One region of the Ralstonia sp. 110700041-2 genome, then DNA from elsewhere that is predicted to be linked to it. Evidence: predicted binding sites of a transcription regulator. Region 1 holds the regulator's gene; each other region holds the start of a gene.
The links. The regulator FNR, encoded in region 1, switches genes on or off when oxygen is low (the NO sensors DNR and NnrR bind a similar motif). The targets are predictions, from matches to a motif close to TTGATNNNNATCAA.

Region 1 (5,613 bases):
GTCTTTCTCGTGCTGTTCGTCTGCATTACCTGGTGGGCATTCTCCGCGCATCGCCGCGCTGCAAATACGGAATCGGCCATGCTGCCGTTCCTGCTGCCCGATGAGGCCGAGGTCGCCGGTGCGCGCGCAGACGCGTCGCGCCCGCATCAATAAGGACACAGAATCATGAGCGACTTCATTTCGGAGTTCTGGGGGTATTACATCGCTGCGATCGCCCTTGTCGGCATCGTGTGGTGTGTCTGGTTGCTGTTTTCGCAGCGGCGCATTCAGATTGCGCCCGGTCATAGCGCGGGCGAGGACACCGGCCATGTGTGGGACGGCGACCTGCGCGAACTGAACAACCCGCTGCCACGCTGGTGGATGTGGATGTTCCTGCTGTCGTGCATCTTTGCGTTGGGGTACCTGATCCTCTACCCCGGGTTGGGTTCATACGGTGGCGTGCTCGGTTTCTCGACACGCGGCGAATTGGCCTCTCAGCGTGCTGCGGCCGATGCACAGGTTCGCCCGGTCTATGAACGCTATGCCGGCATGGATATCAAGCAAATCGCCGCAGATCCTCAGGCCCATGAGATCGGCCAGCGCCTGTTCCTGAACAACTGCGCGCAGTGCCACGGCTCTGACGCGGGCGGCTCAAAGGGCTTCCCGAACCTGACCGACAACGACTGGCTGTACGGCGGCGAGCCTGAGACGATCCTGACCACGATCACCAAGGGGCGTCACGGAGTCATGCCATCGCTGGCAGCGGTGGTGGACGGCAATCAGGCTGTCAACGTGGCCAACTACGTGCGCTCGCTGTCGGGCCTGGCTTACGACCCGATCAAGGCAGCGCGCGGTGAACCGACGTTCAAGTCGGTTTGCGCGGCCTGCCACATGGCAACCGGCAAGGGCAATCAGGCGCTCGGCGCCCCCAACCTGACCGACCGCGTCTGGCTGTACGGCAGTTCGGAAGCGACCATCGTCGAGACCATCCTCAAAGGCCGTGACAACACGATGCCGGCACACGAGAACCTGCTCTCGCCGGAGAAAATCCGCATGCTGGCGGCCTATGTCTGGGGTCTGTCGAACAGCAACACGAGTCACGCGCAATGAGCGACAAAGAACCAGCCTGGCGCCCGATGACGCCCGCCACTGCGGCGGCGGGCGCCGAGGACGCACCGACCGAGCAGATGCTCTATGAGGTCCGGCGCAAGATCTATCCGCGCGCCGTAACAGGCGCCTTTGCGCGTTGGCGCGTCTGGCTGGTGTTGGCCACGCAAGCCATCTTTTATGGCTTGCCGTGGTTTCAGTGGAATGGTCGCCAAGCAGTGCTGTTCGACCTGGGCGCTCGCAAGTTCTACCTCTTTGGCCTCGTGTTGTGGCCGCAGGATGTCATCTATCTGGCAGTGCTGCTGGTGCTATCGGCGCTGGCGCTGTTCCTGTTCACGGCGGTGGCGGGCCGGCTCTTTTGCGGCTACGCCTGCCCGCAGACGGTCTACACCGAAATCTTCATGTGGATCGAGCGCCATGTCGAAGGCGACCGCTTTGCCCGCATCCGGCTCGACGGTGAGCGTTGGAGCCTGCGCAAGCTGCGTCTCAAGGTCACCAAGCATTCGGCCTGGGTGCTGATCGCGTTGTGGACGGGCTTCACCTTCGTGGGCTTCTTCACGCCGATCCGCGATCTGGGCATGGAGACCTGGACGCTGTCGCTCGGCCCTTGGCAGACTTTCTGGATGCTCTTCTACGCATTCGCGACATGGGGCAACGCCGGTTTCATGCGCGAGCAGGTGTGCCGCTACATGTGTCCCTACGCTCGTTTCCAGAGCGTGATGGTCGATCCCGATACCTACGTCGTGACTTATGACACCCTGCGCGGCGAGCCGCGCGGCAGTCGTTCGCGCAACGCCGATTTCGAAGCGCAAGGTCTGGGTTCCTGCGTCGACTGCAGCATCTGTGTACAGGTGTGCCCGACCGGCATCGACATCCGCCAAGGGCTGCAATACGAATGCATTGGTTGCGGCGCCTGCATTGATGCCTGCGATCAGGTCATGGACAAGATGCGCTACCCGCGCGGTCTGATCCGCTATACGTCCGAACGCGCAATGCGCGATCGGCTCAGCCCGAAGGACGCCCGGCGACATCTGCTGCGTCCGCGCGTGCTGATCTATACCGGGATCATGCTTGTGCTCATCACCGGCTTCATCGTGGCATTGGCCATGCGTCAGCCGCTCAAGGTTGACGTGATTCGTGATCGTGGTGCACTGGCGCGTGAAGTGGACGGGGGCAAGATCGAGAACGTTTACCGCCTGCAGTTGATGAACGCGTCCGAGCTCCCCATGCGCGTGACCATCACAGCAGAGGGCATGCCGGAACTGGATGTGCAGGGCGGTCGTGGCGAGTCGACCACACTGGAGCTGCCACCGGCGGCCAACCGACTGCTGCCAGTGCGCGTACGCCGGCCGGCCGATGATGCCGCCCCCGGCTCGCACAAAATCCGTTTCGTCATCCACGCAGACAGCGGTAGCGCCAGCCTCGTACTGCGCGAACCGTCGAGCTTCATCGTGCCGCGCTGATGCGGCATCCCCAACAGGAGGCAACGATGCACGCAACGCAATCTTCCGCGCAGGCCCGTCCCTGGTGGCGCGAGCCCTGGCCGTGGCTCCTGATGGCTGGGCCGTTTGTCGCCATGATCGGCTGCGGCGTCACCATCTGGCTGGCGATGTCGCATCCCGACGCCGTTATTCACGACAACGTCGTGCGCCACGGTTTGGTCGTTGAAAAGACGACCGTCGCGCCGGCACATGGTATTCACGCGGAGGCCCGATGAAGCGTCGACTGCTGATGTGGATTCTGTGGCCGGCATTTCTGTCGGCCGCGTTGGCTGAACTGGTGGTCTTTGCAGTGGTGGACCCCGCCGACCTGCGTTTCTTCGGCGAACAGATCACCGTGTCGGCCCAGGCGGTCTACACGGTATCGTTCTTTGTGTTCTGGTTGCTGTGCGGATTGTCGAGCGCGCTGACGCTCTACGTGTCCCCGGGCATCGGCAAACTGGAAGCGCATGAACACCCGCTCGTGTGAGCGGGCGCCATGGAAGGAGCCTCAAGCGGCTTGACCGCTCATGACCTGGCGCAGGCCGGCCAGGTCGATCAGTTTGACGTGGCGTTGGCGGATCTGGATGAGACCCGCTTCGGCAAAGCGCGAGAACAGGCGGCTGACGGTTTCGAGCTTGAGGCCCAGATAGCTGCCCAGCTCTTCGCGGCTCATGCGCAGCACAAATTCGGTTGACGAATAACCCCGCTGGGCTGAACGCTTCGAGAGGTTGAGCAGGAACGCTGCCAGACGCTCCTCCGCACGCATGGAACCGAGCGTGAGCAGCATCAGATGATCCTGCGAGATCTCCTTGCTCATGATGCGCAGGAACTGATGCTGCAGCGAAGGCAGCCGACGCGAAAGGTGTTGCAACTCGTCGTAGCGCACCACGCAGACTTCGGTATCTTCGAGCGCGGTGGCATCCGACACATGGCGCATATCGCCAATGCCATCGAGCCCGACGATTTCGCCTGGCAGGTGAAACCCCGTGATCTGGTGCCGGCCGTCTTCGAGCGTCAGATGGGTTTTGAGCGTACCGAAACGAATGCCGTAAACCGCTTCCAGCGGCTCCCCCAGCGAATAGAGCGATTGCCCCTTCTTAATGCGGATGCGCTCGCCGACCAAATCGTCCATCTTGCGCACGTCGTCCGAGTTCATTCCCACCGGCAGGCAGATTTGCCCGAGTACACAGGTGGAGCAACGCGAGGCTTGGTCGGTAAGTGCGATTCGAGTGAGCACGGGCGGGGGCGAGTTTCGGGAGAGTGAAATGAGTAATTCTTGTGATGCAGCTCAGCTTATTATAACGGCGACCTTCTTGTCCTCGGACATTTCCGATGCGGCAAAACGCGTCAATTACGCTTAGTTCGCAACAGTAAAACAAAAACCTTGGTCCATATCAAAAGAGCGTCAGAAAGATGAGTGCTGCAGCGCTTCTGAGCGTTTTCCTCATCGCATTGCTCGGCGGTGTGCATTGTCTGGCGATGTGCAGCGGGATCGCACTTGCAGCCGAACGTGGAACTGTGGCGGTACGGGTCGTGTCGCGTCGCCGACTATGGTTCGAGCAGGTCGTCATGCATGCCGGCCGGCTGACCACCTACGCGCTGCTTGGCGCAATCATGGGTGCGATGGGCGCGACCTTCTGGCGCCAGCAATGGCTGCCGGTTCAACGCGGCTTGTTTGCCTTCGCCAGTGTATTGCTACTCACCTATGGGATTTTGCTGCTCGTGCGCTCCGCCGGAGATGCGTGGCGCAGTGTGTGGCTTGAGCGCTTGCTCGGCCGCGTCGCTGGCCGCCTGTCTCGGGGGGCTGCGACACTGGGCGGCACGCTGCAACGTCAGCCGCCGTTGCTACGCCGCTATATCACGGGTATGGCCTGGGGACTGGTGCCGTGCGGCATGGTCTACGGCGCATTGGCTGTGGCGTTGCTGGCAGGCAACGCTGCCTCCGGGGCTGTGGTCATGCTCGCCTTTGGTGCAGGTACACTGCCCAACCTGTTGATGATGTCTGGCTTCGCTGGGTGGCTGCGCGGCTTGTCGCGCCGCCGGTGGGTGCGTGGCGCGGCCGGCATCGCCATTGCGGGGTTCGGGATATGGGGGCTGGTGCACACGATCTGGCTGCCAGAGATGCTCAACGCACACGGATTCTGTCTGGTGCTGTAGTCGTTTAAAGCACGCGTAAATCGCCATCCGGCCTTGGATGGGAGGCTAGATCATCTTCCCGGTTGCGGCGCCGCTGGAAATTGCCCTACAATCGACAGCAATTCGATTCGCCACCCGCGTAAATCAACAATCCCAAGCGCGGCGCCAAGCGATGCCTTCCAGCGGTAGTGTCACCCTGGACAGTCGATTCGGGCGGACTGCCGTTCTTCTTGGTAGTCGTCCGGTGCAGTATCCGTCCACATGGCGGCGGAAGAAATTGCCCTTGTGGTGCCTGACCGGCACCGGATCAACTTGCTCCTCCGGCCCTTACTTTGCGGGCATAGCCACTGCGTTTCGGTGCAGGGCCCAATTGAATCAATTGGCCTTCGCGCGCCGGGCCCGGGCGGGCAATAGCAATCAGAAATGCCGCGAGCGTCGCGGCGGGACGACAAACCTCAAGCGTGACGGCGACTGGCCGCGCGCGAGCAATGACGAGCCGCTCAACCCGATGAATACCCAAGAGGCGAAGATCGTCCTCGAAACCGCGCTGATCTGCGCGCAGGACCCGTTGCGAGTCAATGACTTGCGCAAGCTGTTCGACGAAGATGTTTCCGCAGACACCATTCGTGTGCTGCTCGAAGAGCTGCGCCAGGACTGGCTGAATCGCGGTGTCGAACTGGTTGCACTGGCCTCCGGCTGGCGCCTGCAGAGCCGCCCCGAGATGCGTGTGTATCTCGACCGCCTGCACCCGGAAAAACCACCCAAGTACTCGCGCGCGGTGATGGAGACACTTGCGATCATCGCTTACCGCCAGCCGGTCACGCGCGGCGATATCGAAGACATTCGCGGTGTTACGGTCAACACGCAGGTCATCAAGCAGATTGAAGACCGCGGCTGGATCGAAGTCATC
Region 2 (5,613 bases), on a different contig from region 1:
CACGGTTTCGATGTCGCACATCAGCGTGTGCAGGCGGGTGGACAGCCCCGTCAACATCTGCCGCGCCAGGCGCGGATGCACGTGGAGTGCATCGTCGACGCCGCGCTTACCGATCCAGACAAGCAGGCTGTCTTCCATGGCTTGCGCATCTGCCGCGTGGGGGCGGTTCAGAAACATGAAGGGCTCACCAAACCACTCGCCGGGCCCGAAGAACTCGATGACCTTGCATTGGCCGTGCGCCCCCGGCAATACGAGTTTGATCGCACCGACCACCACGACATAGAAGCCATCGGCGTGGTCGCCACGGCGAAACGCGAAGTCGTGCCGCGACACGCGCACTGCGTGGCTGTCGCGCGCGAGCAAGGCAATGTCATCGTTGTCGAAGTCCAGGAACAGTGGGCTGTGCTTGAGCAGATCGCCCACATTGAGGGGGTCTTGCATGGTGTCACCGGCAACAGAAAGAAGAAAAGCTGGCAGCCAATGCGCGCTGAGTGCTCTCGCTGGGCAGCGTGATGGCCGGGGTTCCGGGGGCACTTCGGTAGGCTTGTAGTGCGTAGTGTTTCACGCCGCGCCGGCTGAGGTTTTGCGCCAGCGCAAGAAGTTGCGGTTCCGGCAACCAGTCGGGGTGCCATGTCGTGCGGCATTCGAATGCGCCGCCGTTCTGCAGCAGAAGATCCAGGCACGCATCGACCGGCGCTGCGCTGCCGCGGCGGCCCGTGAGCGCGTCGTAGTGCGGTGCGCTGGTCTTGATGTCGAGCCCCACCCAGTCCACCTGCGGCAGTACGTCGGCCAGGCGCGCCGGATAGATACCGCCGGTGTGCAGGCCAATCTTGTAGCCGAGCGCCCGCACGTCGCGTATCAGTTGCGGCAGGTGCGGCTCGCTCAGCGGTTCACCGCCCGAGAAGACCACCGCATCGAGCAGGCCCTTGCGACGCTGCAGAAAGGCGAAGACGTCGTCCCAATCCAGCGTGCGTGTCCGGGTCTGTAAGTGCGGGTTGTGGCAGTAATGACAGCGCCACGGGCAGCCGGCCACGAACACCACCGCCGCAAGCTGCCCGGGCCAGTCGACGCTGGAAAAAGGTGCCAGGCCGCCGATGGCCGGCGGCGGGCAGTGCGGTTGCTCAGCGGGCGCGGTCTTCAACGAAGAAGCGGCGTTCACGGAATTCCCCTTGCTTGCCGATATTGAATGAGCTGACGGGCCGGTGATAGCCCATCACGCGGGTCCAGACTTCGCAGCGCGTGCGCTGGCTGTCGTCGAGTGCAACGGTGCGGTTGGTGGTTTGTGCAACGGTGGTCATACGGAGGCTCCTTCGTGATGGAGGTGGGTGGAAGAACCTGGGGTGCCGGCCCCTGTGCAGCCGCACTTGCCGTGGGGCTGCTGGGCCAGCAGATCTGCATCGCATTTCGGACAGAACGTGTGATGGCCGGACAGATAGCCGTGCTTCGGGCAGATCGAAAACGTCGGGGTGATGGTGATGTACGGCAGGCGGAAGTTGGCCAGCGCGCGGCGCACGAGTTCCTTGCATGCCTGCGGCGATGAGATCGCTTCGTTCATGTACAGGTGCAGGACCGTGCCGCCCGTGTACTTGCTCTGCAGTGCTTCCTGGCGCGCCAGCGCTTCAAACGGATCGTCGGTGTAGCCGACGGGCAACTGGCTTGAGTTGGTGTAATACGGCTGCGCTGCCGTGCCGGCCTGCAGGATGCCAGGCCAGCGCTTGCGGTCTTCGCGGGCGAAGCGGTAGGTAGTGCCCTCTGCGGGTGTGGCTTCAAGGTTGTACAGGTGCCCCGTCGCCTCCTGGAATTCCGTCATGCGCTGACGTACGTGGTCGAGCAGGCGCACCGCCATGGCATGGCCGAATGGCGTGGTGATGTCGTCGGCATCGTGTGTGAAGTTGCGCACCATTTCGTTGATGCCGTTCACGCCCAGCGTACTGAAGTGGTTGCGCAGCGTGCCCAGGTAGCGGCGCGTGTATGGATACAGCCCCTGATCGATCAGCCGCTGCACGAACTTGCGCTTGACCTCCAGCACATCGCGGCCGAGGGCGAGCAGCGTGTCCAGCCGCGCCAGCAGCGCTGCCTCATCGCCCGCGTAGAGATACCCCAGTCGTGCGCAGTTGACGGTCACGACGCCGATGGACCCGGTCTGCTCAGCCGAGCCAAACAACCCGTTGCCGCGCTTGAGCAGTTCGCGCAGGTCAAGCTGCAGGCGGCAGCACATCGAGCGCACCATGTGCGGCTCCAGATCGGAGTTGAGGAAGTTCTGGAAGTAGGGCAGCCCGTAGCGCGCCGTCATCTCGAACAGCAACGTTGTGTTTGGGTGCTCCCAATCGAAGTCCGACGTGATGTTGTAGGTCGGTATCGGGAACGTGAACGCGCGGTCTTTCGCATCGCCGGCCATCATGACCTCGATATACGCGCGGTTGATCATGTCCATCTCGGGCTGGAGATCGCCATAGGTGAAGGGCATCTCTTCGCCGCCGATGTAAGGAACCTGTTCGCGCAGGTCGGCCGGGCAAGTCCAGTCGAACGTGAGGTTGGTGAACGGCGTTTGCGTGCCCCAGCGGCTGGGTACGTTCAGGTTGTAGATCAGTTCCTGCATGGACTGCTTGACCGCGGCATACGACATCGCGTCGCGGCGGATGAACGGCGCCATGTAGGTATCGAACGAACTGAACGCCTGCGCGCCGGCCCACTCGTTCTGCAGCGTGCCCAGAAAGTTGACGATCTGCCCGATGGCTGCGGACATATGCCGCGGCGGCGTTGCCTCCACCTTGCCCGGCACGCCGTTGAATCCCTCCGTCAGCAACTGCCGCAACGACCAGCCTGCGCAGTAGCCCGAGAGCATGTCGAGATCGTGGATGTGGAGGTCGCCCTCGCGGTGCGCCGTGCCCGCTTCGGGGCTGTAGACGTGCGAAAGCCAGTAGTTGGCCGTGACCTTGCCCGCCACGTTCAGGATCAGGCCGCCCAGGCTATAGCCCTGATTGGCGTTGGCGTTGACGCGCCAGTCGCGCTGCTCGAGGTACTCCTCCATCGTGCTTTCGACATCGACCAGCGTGTGCTTGAGCGAACGCAGCCGGGCGTGCTGTTCGCGGTAGACGATGTAGGCGCGCGCGGTGCGCCAATAGCCGGCGTCCACCAGCACCTCTTCCACGCAGTTCTGGATGATTTCGATACCTGGGCAGGGGAGCGGCGCAAGATGTGCAACCACGCCTGAGGTCAGGTGCTGCGCCTCGATGGTGTCGAATTCGCCGGTGGCCTGGCCGGCTGCGGCGATGGCCTGTCGGATCTTCTGCGCATCGAACGGCGCCAATGAACCGTCGCGCTTGGTGACTTGCCCAGTGACCTGTGTGCCCGTCATGAGGTACTCCATATAGTGGTATGGAGTCAGACTAGCACTACATATTGTGGTCTGTGAGCCTTAAAGACCTGGATCTTTGAATCGCTTGACCCCGGTCAACCGGGGCCGGGGCCGATGCACTAGCCGGGTGTCCCGGTCAGTCAACGATGAATAGTCGAGCGCCCTTTTTGGTGGTCGACTGATGGGCTTCGGCATCGTCGCCCACCTGATAGCTCATACCGGGCGTGAGCGTGAACGTGCGGCCGTCTTCCAGTGTGGTTTCCAGTTCGCCGTCAAGGCAGAACAGGATGTGGCCCTTCTTGCACCAATGGTCGGCCAGGTAGCCAGGCGTGTACTCCACCATGCGCACGCGGATGCGGTCCGACTCGTCGCCAAAGTAGCGCGTGCGCCAGATCGCCATGCCGGTTTCGCCGGCATGTTCGGTAGGTTCAACGGCAGACCAGTCGGTTGTGCCGAAGGCGAAGAGCGCCATTTTCATTGCAGGGCTCCGGTGGTGACATAAGCCCATGATGCTATCAGCGGCATACGTGGTACAGGCGTCGCTTTTCATGTGCTCGAAACAGCGCTTGTTGGTATGCCCCGACGGCATTGCGTGTCGCTCAATAATCCGCTTCGCACTGCCCAATTCCAATGCTCATGCGGCGTCGCAGCAGGGTGTCAACGGCGCCATATCGATGTATGCAGAAATTGCATGGTGCTATGCAACATCGACATAACGATCGCCATGCGCTTCTCTAATATCGTCGCTTTTTACAAAGCGTGATGAACTTGGGCCAGCCCTTGGCCCCATGAGATCCGCGTCTGTCGCGCGCCGCCTTCCGGCCACGGTATTCCTTGGAGAAAGTCTTGAACACCAAACGTCTGACCTCCCACATTGGGCTGGCAATGCTGCTGGGCATTGCCGTCGGCTGGGGTTGCCACGAATACGCCAAGGACGCTGCGGCGGCCAAGGACATCGCTTCGTACTTCAGCATCATCACCGACATCTTCCTGCGCATGATCAAGATGATCATTGCGCCGCTGGTGTTCTCGACCCTGGTGACGGGCCTGGCAAGCATGAGTGGCGGCCGTTCGGTGGGCCGCGTGGGCCTGCGCGCGATGATCTGGTTTGTGTGCGCGTCGGCCACGTCGCTGGCGCTGGGCATGCTGCTGGTCAACTTCTTCCAACCCGGCATGCACATGAACCTGGCGCTGCCGGATGTGTCGGCCACGTCGGGCCTGAAGACGGGTGACTTCACCCTCAAGGCCTTCATCACGCACGTGTTTCCGCGCAGCATCGTGGAGGCCATGGCCACCAACGAAATCCTGCAGATCTTGGTGTTTTCGCTGTTCTTCGGCGCCGCGCTGTCGACGATGAAGAATCCGATGGACAGTGTGATCGGCCGTGGCCTGGAAGAACTGACCAAGCTGATGTTCCGCATTACCGACTACGTGATGCGCTTTGCACCGCTGGGCGTATTTGCCGCCATGGCCGCTGCGATCACGGTGGAAGGCGTGGGCGTGCTGTGGACCTACGGCAAGCTGATCGGCGAGTTCTACCTGGGCCTGGCACTGCTGTGGGCGATCCTGTTCCTGGTGGGCTATGTGTTGCTGGGCCGCTCGCTGGGCCGTCTGCTTGGGCTGATTCGCGAGCCGACGCTGCTGGCGTTCGCCACCGCAAGCAGCGAATCCGCTTACCCGAAGACGATCGAGGCGCTGGACCGGTTTGGCGTGCCCAAGCGCATCTCCAGCTTCGTCCTGCCGCTGGGCTACTCGTTCAACCTGGATGGCTCGATGATGTACCAGGCGTTTGCGGTGCTGTTTATCGCGCAGGCCTACAACATCGAGATGAGCTTCACGCAACAGGTCACGCTGCTGCTGGTGCTGATGCTCACGAGCAAGGGGATGGCCGGCGTGGCGCGTGCATCGCTGGTGGTGGTGGCGGCCACGCTGCCGATGTTCCATCTGCCCGAAGCCGGTCTGCTGCTGATCATCGGGATCGACCAGTTCTTCGACATGGGCCGCACGGCAACCAACGTGATCGGCAACAGCCTGGCCACGGCCGTGGTGGCAAAGTACGAGCCGGCAGAAGACGAAGTGGCGGCGGACGTTGCCGAACCGGCAGTGCAACCGACGGTTGGCTGACATTCAGCCAAGATGACAATGCGCCGCCTTTCAGGGCGGCGTTGTCCTATTCGGGCGGCGTTATTCGGGCTGGGAAGCGAGCGACACCGCGACGGGGCTCAGGGGCGCGTCGCCAATGTCGACCCGCTGGG
Region 3 (5,613 bases), on a different contig from region 1:
TCTTCCTGCGTGTAGGCGAAGGCCTGCTGGCGATCCAGCAGCTTGGCGGCCGGCTTGGTTTCGGCGGCCACGTCTTCGGGCTTCGCGTCCAGCTCGTCGAGCTTGATGCGCACGGCATCGATCCAGCTCTTGTACGGCTTGGCGTTGGCCAGGTTGTCCTTGAGTTCCTTGTCGTCGATGATGCGGCCCTGCTCCATGTCGATCAGGAACATCTTGCCCGGCTGCAGACGCCACTTCTTGACGATGCGCGACTCGGGGATCGGCAGCACGCCGGCCTCGGATGCCATCACGACCATGTCGTCGTCGGTGACGTAATAACGCGCCGGGCGCAGGCCGTTACGGTCGAGCGTCGCGCCGATCTGGCGACCATCGGTAAAGCAGATGGCTGCGGGGCCGTCCCACGGCTCCATCATTGCGGCGTGGTATTCGTAGAACGCGCGGCGGTTGTCGTCCATCAGCGTGTGCTGTTCCCACGCTTCCGGAATCATCATCATCATTGCCTGGGCCAGCGGGTAGCCGGCCATCGTCAGCAGTTCGAGGCAGTTGTCGAACGATGCGGTATCCGATTGACCCGGATAGATCAGCGGCCACAGCTTGGGCAGGTCATCGCCCAGCACCGGCGACGAGATGCCGCCCGTACGCGCGTTGATCCAGTTGACGTTGCCCTTGACGGTGTTGATTTCGCCGTTGTGCGCAACCATGCGGTACGGGTGCGCCAGCTCCCATGCGGGGAACGTGTTGGTCGAGAAACGCTGGTGCACCAGCGCCAGCGCCGACACCGTACGCGGGTCTGCCAAATCCTGGTAGTAGCGGCCGACCTGTTCGCACAGCAGCAGGCCCTTGTAGACGATCGTGCGCGCCGACATCGACGGCACGAAGTATTCCTTGCCATGCTTGAGCTTGAGCGCCTGGATGGCGTGGCTTGCGGTCTTGCGAATCACATACAGCTTCCGCTCCAGCGCATCGGTGGTCATGATGTCGCGACCGCGCCCGATGAAGATCTGGCGGATCACCGGCTCAGTCTTCTGCACCGTGGGCGACATCGGCATGGTCTTGTCGACCGACACATCGCGCCAGCCCAGCACGACCTGGCCTTCCAGGCGCACGGTGCGTTCCAACTCCTGTTCGCAGGCCAGGCGCGACGCGTGTTCTTTCGGCAGGAAGATCATGCCGACGCCGTATTCGCCCGCCGGCGGCAGGTTGATGCCCTGCTTGGCCATTTCTTCGCGGAAGAACTGGTCGGGAATCTGCAGCAGGATGCCCGCGCCATCACCCATCAGCGGGTCAGCGCCGACGGCGCCGCGATGGTCGAGGTTGTGCAGGATGCGCAAGCCTTGCTGGACGATCTCGTGGCTCTTCTTGCCCTTGATATGGGCGACGAAGCCGACGCCGCAAGCGTCGTGTTCATTGGTCGGGTCGTACAGACCCTGGGCCGACGGCGCCGACGGCGTGATGGGGAAGGAATGTTGTTCCACGGCGATCTTCCGATGTTGTGGGTACAGCGCGCCGTAGAAGGCCCTCGCGATGGTGCGGATGCGGTGGCAGACAGGCAATGGCGCGCCGCACCATGAATGCGGGGTGAAACGAATATAAAAGAGTGGCCCGTAACAGGCAAAAGTTTTTAAATGGGGTCGGAGTAAATTAATAAATGCACAGTCTCAGTGCGGGCTTATTAATAGGGACAGATCAAAGTCGTCCGAATCGATGCCTCGCACATCACGGCGCCGCCATCCCGCTATTCGGAGCGCGCGCTGTCCTCCGTTCCCACTTCAGCGGGTTGGCGAGGGGGGCGCCCCTTGGGCAATGGCGCAACGCGACGGCCTCCGGTGCGCGCAAGTGTCGCGAGAAACGCCTCGTTGCCGAGCGGCCAGCCGCTGTGCACATGCTGGCGAATCTGCGCGAGCTGGTCGGAGCCCAAACCTTCGTGCCACAACGTTCGGTAGCGCGACTGGCGCTCGAAAGGCGTGTTACCAAGACGCCAATAGCAATAGTGATCACTCACCCACGGGATGGATTGGATGCCCACATGATGACGATATGTGCTCCAACGGTCGTCTTCTGGCGTGCTGACGAGGCCAGCGCGTACGGTGTTGGATTCCACATACAACAGGATCGGCAGCACCCATTCAGCCGGGTCCAGTACGGTCGAGCGGAAACGCCCTTCCCACAGCGTTCCGCTGCGATCAGCCGCTGCGTTGAAGTACCGCGTATAGCGCCGCCCGACGGCCTGCAGCGTGCGCGAAAGGCTCTCCGCCACCTTGGGCGTTCCGACCAGATGGACGTGATTCGGCATCAGCGAGAAACCATGGATGGCGAAGTCATGCTCACGGGCAGCCATGCGCAACGTGTCGAGGTAGAACGCGTAGTCGTCGTCGCCGCGAAAGACGGTCTGGCGATTGTTGCCGCGCTGCAACACATGCACAGGGACATCGGTGGGACTGAGGCGGGGCAGGCGGGCCATGGAAAATGCGGGGCGGCAAAAAGCGCCATCGTAGCCTGAAGCCCGAGAACCTGTCCCCAATTTTTGACAGGCAAACGCTTGCATGCCCACTGCCGTCGCGATGCGACGGCAGAGTTTGCGTGCCGTCAAATCGGTGGCCCTACGCGTGATGGACGACGGGGGAACTTGATCCCAAGCAAATCGGCCAAGCGACTTCCCCGCGAGACTGGCTCCCATCACATCACGAGACGACACGAGAGGGAGCGATTGATGGCTTTTCACCGCGTAGCCGTTGTAGCTGTAGCCGCCGGAATGCTTGCCGCCGGTTTCAGCCAGGCCGCCTTTGCGCAGAGCACGGATTTGCCGCCGACCTCCGGTAATTGGATGGTGCGTCTGCGCGCCGTCAACCTGACAGCCGCCAACAAATCCGACCCGGTGCCAGCACTGGCCATTCCGGCTGACGCCATTCAGATCAACAACAAGGTCCTGCCCGAACTGGACATCTCGTATTTCTTTACGCCGCATCTGGCCGCCGAGCTGATCCTGACTTACCCGCAACAACAGGACGTCACGGTCATGCGAAGCGCACTGGGCGGCCCGACCAAGATCGGCAGTTTCCGCCACTTGCCGCCCATCCTGACGATGCAGTATCACTTCACGCCCGAGTCGCGCTTCAAGCCGTACGTGGGCGCAGGCGTCAACTACACGCGTATCTCGAATGTCGATCTCCAGGTGCCCGGCGTTGGTTCGCTGGACCTCAGCAAGAACAGCTTCGGCCCCGCGCTGCAGGTCGGCTTCGACTATCGCCTGACCGAACGCCTCTACTTCAACGTCGACCTGAAGAAGACCTGGATCAGCGCCGACGTGAAGATGGGCGGCCAGACCATCAGCAAGGTCAAGGTTGACCCGTGGCTGCTGGGCGTCGGCCTGGGCTATCGCTTTTAAGGGAGGACGATCAGCGAACTGACACTGTCCTGATCGACTTTTACCGACGTGCCGCAGGGGCCGTCGACGGCGGGGGCGCTCGTCGGCGGTGGTTGGCGCGTTCGGCCCGGCATGCGTTGGGGCGGCCGGGCATTTTTTTTGGGCGCTTGGTTTAGATCAGCTGCCAGATGGTTTGGGAGCCAGGCGAGCGAGTAGCGGCCCGAACAGCGCCGCCGTCGCTCAAACCGCATCCACCGCAAAGATGCGGCGATGCTCCTTGATGGCGTAACGATCCGTCATGCCGGCGATGTAATGCGCAATCCAGCGCGGCTGCTCGTCGGGGTTGGATTTCGCCTGGTACTGCGGTGGCAGCAAGCGCGGGTCGTCCATGAACACGCGGAACAGATCGTCGATGATGCGGCGCGCTTTGGCGGACATGCGCATCACAAGATAGTGCCGATACAGGTTATCGAACAGGAAGCGCTTGAGCACGCGCGCCTCTTCATGCATCGGCTCAGAGAACGCGACGAGCGCTGGCGCGGCACGCACATCGTCGATACATTGCGGCGCAAATTCAGCAATGCCGGCACGCGTGGTGCCGATCAGATCGACGATCAGCGCGTTGATGATGCGACGAATGGTTTCGTTGATGAGCCGCCGGCCACTGACGGCCGGGAACGCCGCCTCGGCTTCGCGCCGATGGATGGCCCACAGCGGCACGTCTTCGAGTTGCTCCAACGTGATCAGGCCGGAACGCAGGCCATCGTCGATATCGTGGTTGTTGTACGCGACCTCATCGGCGAGATTGGCAAGCTGCGCTTCCAGCGACGGCTGTTGCCCTTCGAGAAAACGGCGGCCCAAGTCACCGAGCGTGGCCGCGTTGTTGCGCGAGCAATGTTTGAGAATACCCTCGCGCGTTTCGAACGTCAGGTTCAGTCCATCGAAACCGCCGTAGCGCTCTTCCAGCCGATCGACCACCAGCAGGCTCTGGAGATTGTGTTCGAAGCCCCCGTATGGCTTCATGCAATCGTTGAGTGCGTCCTGCCCCGCATGACCGAACGGCGTGTGGCCCAGATCGTGCGCCAGCGAGACCGCTTCGACCAAGTCTTCGTTCAGGCGCAGGCTGCGCGCAATCGAACGGGCAATCTGCGCGACCTCGAGGCTGTGCGTGAGCCGGGTCCGGAACAGGTCGCCCTCGTGGTTCACAAAGACCTGCGTCTTGTATTCGAGCCGACGGAAAGCGGTGCTGTGGATGATGCGATCACGGTCACGCTGGAACTCGGTGCGCGATGTGGATGGCGGCTCGGCGTGTACGCGGCCGCGCGTCTGCGCCGAATGCGCGGCGTAGGGAGCGAGAGGGCCTTCGAGATCGAACGGCGCGGACGGCAAATCAAATCGGTCGTTCATCGGGCCCTCTCGTCTCGCATCAGGCGACGGGTGCTTCGGTCGGTGGTCGCAGCACGGCGTGCAGCAAGGTGGCGCGCAGGTCGGCATCGGGCACCGTGGTCACGAACGCCTGGCCCAGCTTGCGCAGCAGCACGAATTTGATCTCGCCAGCCTCAGCTTTCTTGTCGACGCGCATCAGCTCGATGAACCGATCCACGCCCAGGGCCGGCGCCACCGTCGGCAGGTCAGCCGCACGCGTGAGCGCAGTAATGCGGTTGCGCGTGTCGATGTCGATAAAACCAAGGCGATGCGAGAGGTCCGCCGCCATCACCATGCCGCAGCCGACGGCCTCGCCGTGCAGCCATTCGCCGTAGCCCAGGCCGGCCTCGATGGCGTGGCCAAAGGTGTGACCGAAATTGAGGGTGGCACGCAGACCGGTTTCCCGCTCGTCCTGCGCCACGACAGCCGCCTTGATGCGCACCGAGCCGCGCACGGCTTCGGTCATCAGGTCGGTATCGCAATCGTTGAGACCCCTGATGTTCTGTTCGATCCAGGCGAAGTAATCGGCATCGGCAATTGCGCCGTGCTTGATGACCTCGGCCATGCCCGCAGCCAGTTCACGCGCGGGCAAGGTGCGCAGCGTGTCGATATCGGCCAGGACCGCTTGCGGCTGGTGGAACGCGCCGATCATGTTCTTGCCCAGCGGGTGGTTGATGCCCGTCTTGCCGCCCACCGAAGAATCGACCTGCGACAGCAACGTCGTCGGCACCTGGATGAACGGCACGCCGCGCATATAGCAGGCAGCGGCAAAGCCGGTCATGTCGCCGATTACGCCGCCGCCCAGGGCGATCAGCGTGGTCTTG

Region 2: the regulator FNR is predicted to act here: its motif matches at 3,444-3,457, upstream of ACUXH0_RS09775 (ribonucleoside triphosphate reductase).
Region 3: the regulator FNR is predicted to act here: its motif matches at 2,627-2,640, upstream of ACUXH0_RS21660 (OmpW/AlkL family protein).

Annotation. Positions count from the first base shown of each region.
Region 1 covers NZ_JBSFAI010000021.1:101,889-107,501, forward strand. Annotated here, with positions in the region: gene ACUXH0_RS25180 (cbb3-type cytochrome oxidase subunit 3) at 1-153, shown strand, start outside; gene ccoP (cytochrome-c oxidase, cbb3-type subunit III) at 166-1,089, shown strand; gene ccoG (cytochrome c oxidase accessory protein CcoG) at 1,086-2,549, shown strand; gene ACUXH0_RS25195 (FixH family protein) at 2,576-2,803, shown strand; gene ACUXH0_RS25200 (hypothetical protein) at 2,800-3,054, shown strand; gene fnr (fumarate/nitrate reduction transcriptional regulator Fnr) at 3,076-3,804, opposite strand; gene ACUXH0_RS25210 (sulfite exporter TauE/SafE family protein) at 3,981-4,724, shown strand; gene scpB (SMC-Scp complex subunit ScpB) at 5,212-5,613, shown strand, end outside.
Region 2 covers NZ_JBSFAI010000005.1:288,745-294,357, reverse strand. Annotated here, with positions in the region: gene ACUXH0_RS09790 (Crp/Fnr family transcriptional regulator) at 1-441, opposite strand, end outside; gene ACUXH0_RS09785 (anaerobic ribonucleoside-triphosphate reductase activating protein) at 446-1,159, opposite strand; gene nrdD (anaerobic ribonucleoside-triphosphate reductase) at 1,122-1,298, opposite strand; gene ACUXH0_RS09775 (ribonucleoside triphosphate reductase) at 1,295-3,358, opposite strand; gene ACUXH0_RS09770 (DHCW motif cupin fold protein) at 3,495-3,836, opposite strand; gene ACUXH0_RS09765 (dicarboxylate/amino acid:cation symporter) at 4,205-5,482, shown strand; gene murI (glutamate racemase) at 5,543-5,613, opposite strand, start outside.
Region 3 covers NZ_JBSFAI010000016.1:74,125-79,737, reverse strand. Annotated here, with positions in the region: gene ACUXH0_RS21670 (glutamate synthase-related protein) at 1-1,475, opposite strand, end outside; gene ACUXH0_RS21665 (transposase) at 1,736-2,461, opposite strand; gene ACUXH0_RS21660 (OmpW/AlkL family protein) at 2,711-3,385, shown strand; gene ACUXH0_RS21655 (deoxyguanosinetriphosphate triphosphohydrolase) at 3,605-4,771, opposite strand; gene aroB (3-dehydroquinate synthase) at 4,791-5,613, opposite strand, start outside.